3 regions of the Duganella sp. CY15W genome follow, and region 2 is predicted to be linked to each of the others. Evidence: predicted binding sites of a transcription regulator. Region 2 holds the regulator's gene; each other region holds the start of a gene.

Region 1 (2,272 bases), 140 kb from region 2:
CGGCGCCGGCTTTTATCTGGACGTGGTGCGCGCAGACGTGCAGCTGGTGTCGCGCGCGGACCGCCAGCAGCTTGCAGGACGTCCCTTGCTGTATGTGGTCACGGATATCTTCAGCCGGCTGGTGTGCGGCCTGTATGTGGGCTTTGGCGCGGCGCAGTGGCCGCAGGCCATGCTGGCACTGGCTAACTGCGGCGCTGACAAGCAGCGCTACAGCCAGCAGTATGGCCGCCACATCGAAGCGGAGCAGTGGCCGTGCCGCCATCTGCCGGACACGCTGCATGTCAGGCCGGCGCTGACATCGGGCTGGAACGGCGATCCGCTGCTGAACAATTTCAATCTGCGCTGCTTGGCGTCCGACGATGGCCCGGATGACTGGCGCCCGGTGCTGGAAAAGCGCTTCCGCCTGCTGGCGCCGGACGCACAAGGCGCGCCATGCCGGCTTGATGGCGTCATGCATGTGGAGCAGTTCACGCGCATCATCATCGACTGCATCCTGTACTACAACAACCGCCAGCCGCTGGCGCATGCGGGCAAGGCGACGCCGCGCCAGTTGTGGGACTGGGGCCGCGAACACCGTGCGGGCGGATTAAAGATCTATCCTGAGCATCTGATCCGCTGTAGCCTGATGCCGGTGGCGCAGGCCAGCGTGACCAGTGATGGCATTGCGCTGTTCAACCGCCTGTACACGTGCGCGCGCGCCATCAGCGAGCGCTGGTTCGAACGTGCGCGCCTGCGCGGCGCCTGGCATATCAAGCTCGCTTACGATCCCGAAGATATGGAGACGGTCTATTTTCTCGATCCGTCTTCTCCCATGCAGTTCCACGCCTGCCATCCGATGGCGGCGCCAGTGCGTACTACTACGCAGGGCGTCGCCAGCTTCGTCAACTGAATCCTTTCCAACGCTGTGCATCACGCTGCGCGCTGCATCGTTAAGGTGCGGCGCGTTGTCGTGCGCCAAAGCGTGCCTGCGAATAAAGTCTGTTCGCTTATCCAACCTTGTTTGCGGTCTGGCCGCACGCAGCGCGCTGCGGCGAAACAGGTTTATTTTTTGACCATGCTGTGGCACGCCGTTTGCTAAAGAGGAGCTATGGGTTAGCAAGTCGCCCAAGGATCTTTCAGCAGACTGGTGAGGAAGCAGATGGATAGTAAAACAGTAAAACCGTTTAAATCGTTTAGCGCATTAACGAGGAGGGATTTTCTGTACCGGGCTGCCGCCGTGGGCGGCACCGGCTTGCTGTTGAATACCATGAATGCCTGGGGCATGGGCATCGCCTCGACGGCGTCGGCGCCACCGGCGCTGAGCGGCAGCGGCAAAGGCAGGAAGGTGCTGATACTGGGTGCTGGCCTGGCCGGCATGACGGCGGCCTATGAGCTGGAAAAGCTGGGCTACAAGGTGCAGATACTGGAAGCGCGTGCGTTTGCCGGTGGCCGCTGCCAGACCGCGCGCAAGGGTTTCAGCCTGACGGAGCTGGGTGGCGAAAAACAGATCTGCGCGTTTGACGAGGGCCACTACATCAATCATGGTCCTTGGCGTATCCCGCTGCACCATCAATCGACGCTGCACTACACCAAGCTGTTTGAGGTGCCGCTGGAAGTCATGGTCAACGATAACGACCATGCTTACGTCTACTCGGAAAACGCGGGACCGTTTGCCGGCAAGCGCCTGCGCGTGAAAGAGGTCAAGGCCGATATGCGCGGCCATGTGTCGGAGCTGCTGGCCAAGTCGGTCAAGAACCATCAGCTGGACCAGGCGCTGACGGAAGATGACCAGCGCCTGCTGCTGGACTATCTGGCGCATGAAGGCGCGCTGACACCGGGCGAGCTGCAATACAAGGGCCGCAGTGGCCGTGGCTACGCGGTGAATCCAGGTGCGGGCCTGTCGCCGGGAGCGGGCACGCCATCCGATCCGCTGGGCTTCAAGGATTTGCTGGCGTCGAAGCTGGGCCACGTCTACAGCGCGGTGCAGGATTTCCCGATGCAGAACACCATGTTCCAGCCCGTGGGCGGCATGGACGCGATTGCCAAGGCATTTGAAAAACGCGTCGGCAAGAACATCCGCTACAAGGCGGAGGTACAGACCATACGTCAGAACGACAAGGGCGTGACGGTGACTTACAAGGACACCGGCAGCAACAAGCTCAGCGCCATCAGCGCCGACTACTGCCTGTGCGCGATGCCGCTGTCGGTGCTGCGCCAGATCGATACCGATTTCTCGGACAAATTCAAGCAGGCGGTCGCCTCGGTGGCGTATGCGCCGGTGGGCAAGATCGGG
Region 2 (2,272 bases):
CATCGGACGCTGGCACCATCGATATCAGCGGCACCGACATTTCCTCGCTGCCGATCCACCGCCGCGCTTCGCTGGGCTTGTCCTACCTGCCGCAGGAAGCGTCGGTGTTCCGCAAGCTGACGGTGGAAGAAAATATCCGCGCCGTCCTCGAAATTCAAAAGGTCGACGGCAAGCCTTTATCCAAGGCTGACATTGATGAACGGCTCAATACCCTGCTGGCCGATTTGCAAATCGAAAAGCTGCGCGAGAACCAGGCGCTGTCGCTCTCCGGTGGCGAGCGTCGCCGGGTGGAGATCGCGCGCGCACTGGCGACCAATCCGCGCTTCGTGCTGCTCGACGAACCATTCGCCGGGGTCGACCCGATTGCCGTGATTGAGATTCAGCGCATCGTGCGCTTCCTCAAGGAGCGCGGCATCGGCGTCCTCATTACCGATCACAATGTGCGCGAGACGCTGGGCATCTGCGACCGCGCTTACATTATCAACCAGGGTACGGTGCTGGCATCTGGCCGTCCGGACGACATCATCGCCAACGAGTCGGTGCGGCGTGTCTACCTGGGTGAACATTTCCGTATGTAAGCCTTCATGAAACAGTCTTTGCAACTGCGCACGTCGCAGCATCTCGCGCTGACGCCCCAGTTGCAGCAGTCGATCCGGCTGCTGCAATTGTCGACGCTGGAGCTGCACCAGGAACTCGAACAGCTGCTGACCGATAACCCGCTGCTGGAGCGCCTCGACGATCCGCTCGACCACTCGCTGCGCCTGCTGGCCGATGGCGCCATCAGCCAGCAGGCGCCGGCATCGGAAGCGCCGGCCGAAGGTCCGCCAGGCGATGCACCGGCGGCCGAAGCCGACAGCTACGAAGCACCTGCCGCCGATACCGAAAGCACCACGCCCGATGCCGATATGGACTGGGGCGATTCCGGCCGCAGCAAAAATACCGATGACGAGGAATCGCGTCCGCAGCTGGAAGCGCACCACTGCACGCTGCGCGAACATCTGATGGAACAGATGCGCGTGACGGTGCTGGAAATGCGCGACCGCGCGCTGGTGGAACTCATCATCGATGCGCTCGACGAGAACGGCTATCTGGAAGAATCGCTGGACGACATCCACGCGCGCCTGCCCGAAGAACTGGCAGTGGAAATCGAAGAACTGCAGACAGCACTAAGCCTGCTGCAAAGCTTTGATCCGATGGGCGTGGGCGCACGCAATGCATCCGAATGCCTGGCCCTGCAAATCAAACGCCTGCCCGGCGTACCGTTGGTGACTAGGCGTATGGCCCTGGCCATCGTGGAAAAACACCTCACGTGGTTTGCGCAGCGCGACTTCAACAAACTGAAAAAAGCGCTGCTGTGCGATGACGAAGACCTGCGTGAAGCGCAGGCCGTGATCCGCCAGTGCAACCCGCATCCGGGCGCCGCGTTTGCATCGGATGTATCGGACTACGTGGTGCCCGATGTGATCGTTAAAAAAGCGCGAAATGGCTGGCAGGTCAGCCTCAATAACGACGTCATGCCGCGCCTGCGCGTGAACCAGATGTATGCCAACCTGCTCAAGCAGGGCAAGGGCGAAAGTGCGATGGGCGCGCAGCTGCAAGAGGCCAAGTGGCTGATCAAGAATATGCGTCAGCGCTTCGACACCATCCTGCGTGTCGCCCAGGCGATAGTAGAAAGACAAAAGAACTTTTTCTCGCATGGTGCGGTTGCCATGCGCCCCCTTGTGCTTCGCGAAATAGCTGATACACTGGGTTTACACGAGAGTACTATTTCTCGGGTAACAACTCAAAAATATATGCTGACCCCGCACGGCATGTTTGAGCTGAAATATTTCTTTGGTAGCCATGTCGCCACCGAAGCTGGCGGGGAAGCAAGTTCGACGGCGATACGTGCATTGATCGTGCAACTCACAGGAGCAGAAGACCCGAAAAATCCTTTATCCGATAGTAAGATTGCGGACATGCTGGGAGAACAGGGTATGGTGATTGCGCGACGGACCGTTGCCAAATATCGCGAAGCCCTCAAAATCCCACCAGTCAGTCTCCGCAAGTCTTTGTAGTTACTTGGTTCCTGCGCGCCCGGCAGCAAGGGGTATCGCACTAACCGTTAGAAGCGACTTATCTTTAGGAGTGTGTATGAATCTCACCATCAGTGGACATCATCTCGAAGTGACCGCAGCTATTCGCGAGTACGTGCAGAATAAACTGGAACGGGTCACCCGCCACTTTGATCAAGTGATTGATATTGCTGTCATCCTGACCGTAGATAACCTTA
Region 3 (2,272 bases), on a different contig from region 2:
CGGCGAACAGGGCGTCCAGCTTCTGTTCGAAATCGTGATAGTTGATGCGCTCATAGAGTTCAGCGCGGGTCTGCATGGTGTCGACCACGTTCTGCTGCGTGCCGTCGCGGCGGATCGCGCCGTAGACGTTTTCCGCCGCCTTGTTCATGGCGCGGAAGGCGGACAGCGGATACAGCACCAGGCCCACGTCTGCGCTGCGCAACTCGTCGACGGTGAACAGCGGGGTCGAACCGAATTCGGTGATATTGGCAAGCACCGGTACTTTGACGGCGGCAGCGAATTTCTTGTACATGTCCAGCGTGATCATCGCTTCCGGGAAGATCATGTCGGCGCCGGCTTCCACGCAAGCGACTGCGCGGTCGATGGCAGCGTCCAGGCCCTCAACGGCCAGCGCATCGGTGCGGGCCATGATGACAAACTGGTCGTCGGTACGCGCGTCCACGGCGGCCTTGATGCGGTCAACCATTTCTTCCTTGCTGACGATTTCCTTGCCCGGGCGGTGGCCGCAGCGCTTGGCGCCCACCTGGTCTTCGATATGGGTCGCGGCGGCGCCGAACTTGATCAGCGATTTCACGGTACGCGCGACGTTGAAGGCGGAGGCGCCAAAGCCGGTGTCCGAATCGACCAGCAGCGGCAAGTCGCAGACGTCGGTAATGCGGCGCACGTCAGTCAGCACATCATCCAGATTCGAGATGCCCAGGTCCGGCAGGCCGAGCGAGCCCGCAGCCACACCGCCACCCGACAGGTAAATCGCCTTGAAGCCGGCCCGCTTGGCCAGCAATGCGTGATTGGCGTTGATGGCGCCGACCACCTGCAACGGGGATTCTTCCTGGACGGCTTTGCGGAACGCCGCGCCTGCGGAGTAGTGACTCATATTGTGACCTTTCGATATTGCGTTGAAGTTGCGCTTTGTAGTGCAAGGGCTATGCCAGAGCACCAATCCATATAAATCAACAACTTACGACATCCACGTCGTTTCATCATGGAACACCGAAACAAATTTGAACTATAATTGAAACATGCGACATTCCACGCCCCTGCCCTTCGACGCCAACGACAAGCCGGTTATCTGGACGGTTTCGGTATCGCGCCTGTCCGATCTGTTCCGTGATATCACACTCGAATACGACAACCTGGCGACCATAGAACCGATCAACCTGGGCTTCGACGAAGCGGCCAGACATATCCGCGAGCGGCTGGCGACAGAGCGCTGCGATGCGGTGATTTCGGCCGGCTCCAACGCCGCCTACCTGAAAGGCCGCTTGTCCGTGCCGGTGGTGATCACCAAATTCAGCGGGCTGGATGTGATGCAGGCGCTGGCGCGCGCGCGGCGCGTGTCCGAGCGCATCGGCATCATCACGTATCAGGACCGGCTGGCGGAGCTGGCGGAGTTCTCGGCGACCTTTGGTTTCGACGTCGAACAGCGCACCTATGTCACCGAAGAGGATGCGCGCGCGCAGATCAACGACCTCAAAGCGGCAGGCATCAAGGCCATCGTCGGCGCCGGCCTGATTACCGACCTGGCCGAGGAAGCCGGCCTCACGGGCGTGTTCGTGTACTCGGCCACCTCGATCCGCCACGCATTTGACGATGCACTGGAAATGGCGCGCCTGACGCAGCTGGAATCCAATCACAGCCGCTCACGCAACGCGGTGGTGACAGACACGCTGCGCGCCAAACATGGCATCAATGACCTGCGCGGCGACTCGGCGGCGATGGAGAACGTGCGCCAGTCCGTGGTGCTGTATGCGAAATCGCCCGCCACCGTGCTGATACAGGGCGAGACCGGCTGCGGCAAGGAGCTGGTGGCGCAAGCCATCCACCGCGAAGCGCCGCGCACGCTGGGCCAGAACCGCCCCTTCGTCGCCGTCAACTGCGGCGCCATTGCAGAATCGCTGCTGGAGTCCGAACTGTTTGGCCATGAGGAAGGCGCGTTCACTGGCGCCCGACGCGGCGGCCATGCGGGCTTGTTTGAGGCGGCCAACCGCGGCACCTTGTTCCTCGACGAGATCGGAGAGATGCCGCTGACGCTGCAAACCCGTTTGCTGCGCGTGCTGGAAGAACGTGAAGTCGTGCGCGTCGGCGGCACACGGCCGATACCGGTCAACGTCCGCATCATCAGCGCCACGCACTGCGACCTGGAACAGCGCGTGCGCGAAGGCCGCTTCCGCGCGGATCTGTTCTACCGGCTGGCGGTGTTGCGCCTGACGTTGCCGCCGCTGCGTGCGCGTCTGGACGACGTGGTAGCGCTGGCCGAATGGTCGCTGAAAAA

What was found. The regulator sigma-54, encoded in region 2, starts transcription at its own class of promoters, with help from an activator protein. The targets are predictions, from matches to a motif close to TGGCANGNAANCTGCTTT.
Region 1: a site for sigma-54 is predicted at 1,061-1,078, ahead of GTP58_RS10060 (flavin monoamine oxidase family protein). Genes of this name have one in related genera too.
Region 3: a site for sigma-54 is predicted at 914-931, ahead of prpB (methylisocitrate lyase). Genes of this name have one in related genera too.

Annotation. Positions count from the first base shown of each region.
Region 1 is NZ_WWCQ01000002.1:107,766-110,037, reverse strand. Features, by position in the region: gene GTP58_RS10065 (Mu transposase C-terminal domain-containing protein) at 1-889, shown strand, start outside; gene GTP58_RS10060 (flavin monoamine oxidase family protein) at 1,139-2,272, shown strand, end outside.
Region 2 is NZ_WWCQ01000002.1:243,400-245,671, reverse strand. Features, by position in the region: gene lptB (LPS export ABC transporter ATP-binding protein) at 1-578, shown strand, start outside; gene GTP58_RS10650 (RNA polymerase factor sigma-54) at 585-2,057, shown strand; gene hpf (ribosome hibernation-promoting factor, HPF/YfiA family) at 2,134-2,272, shown strand, end outside.
Region 3 is NZ_WWCQ01000009.1:37,775-40,046, forward strand. Features, by position in the region: gene prpB (methylisocitrate lyase) at 1-874, opposite strand, end outside; gene prpR (propionate catabolism operon regulatory protein PrpR) at 1,020-2,272, shown strand, end outside.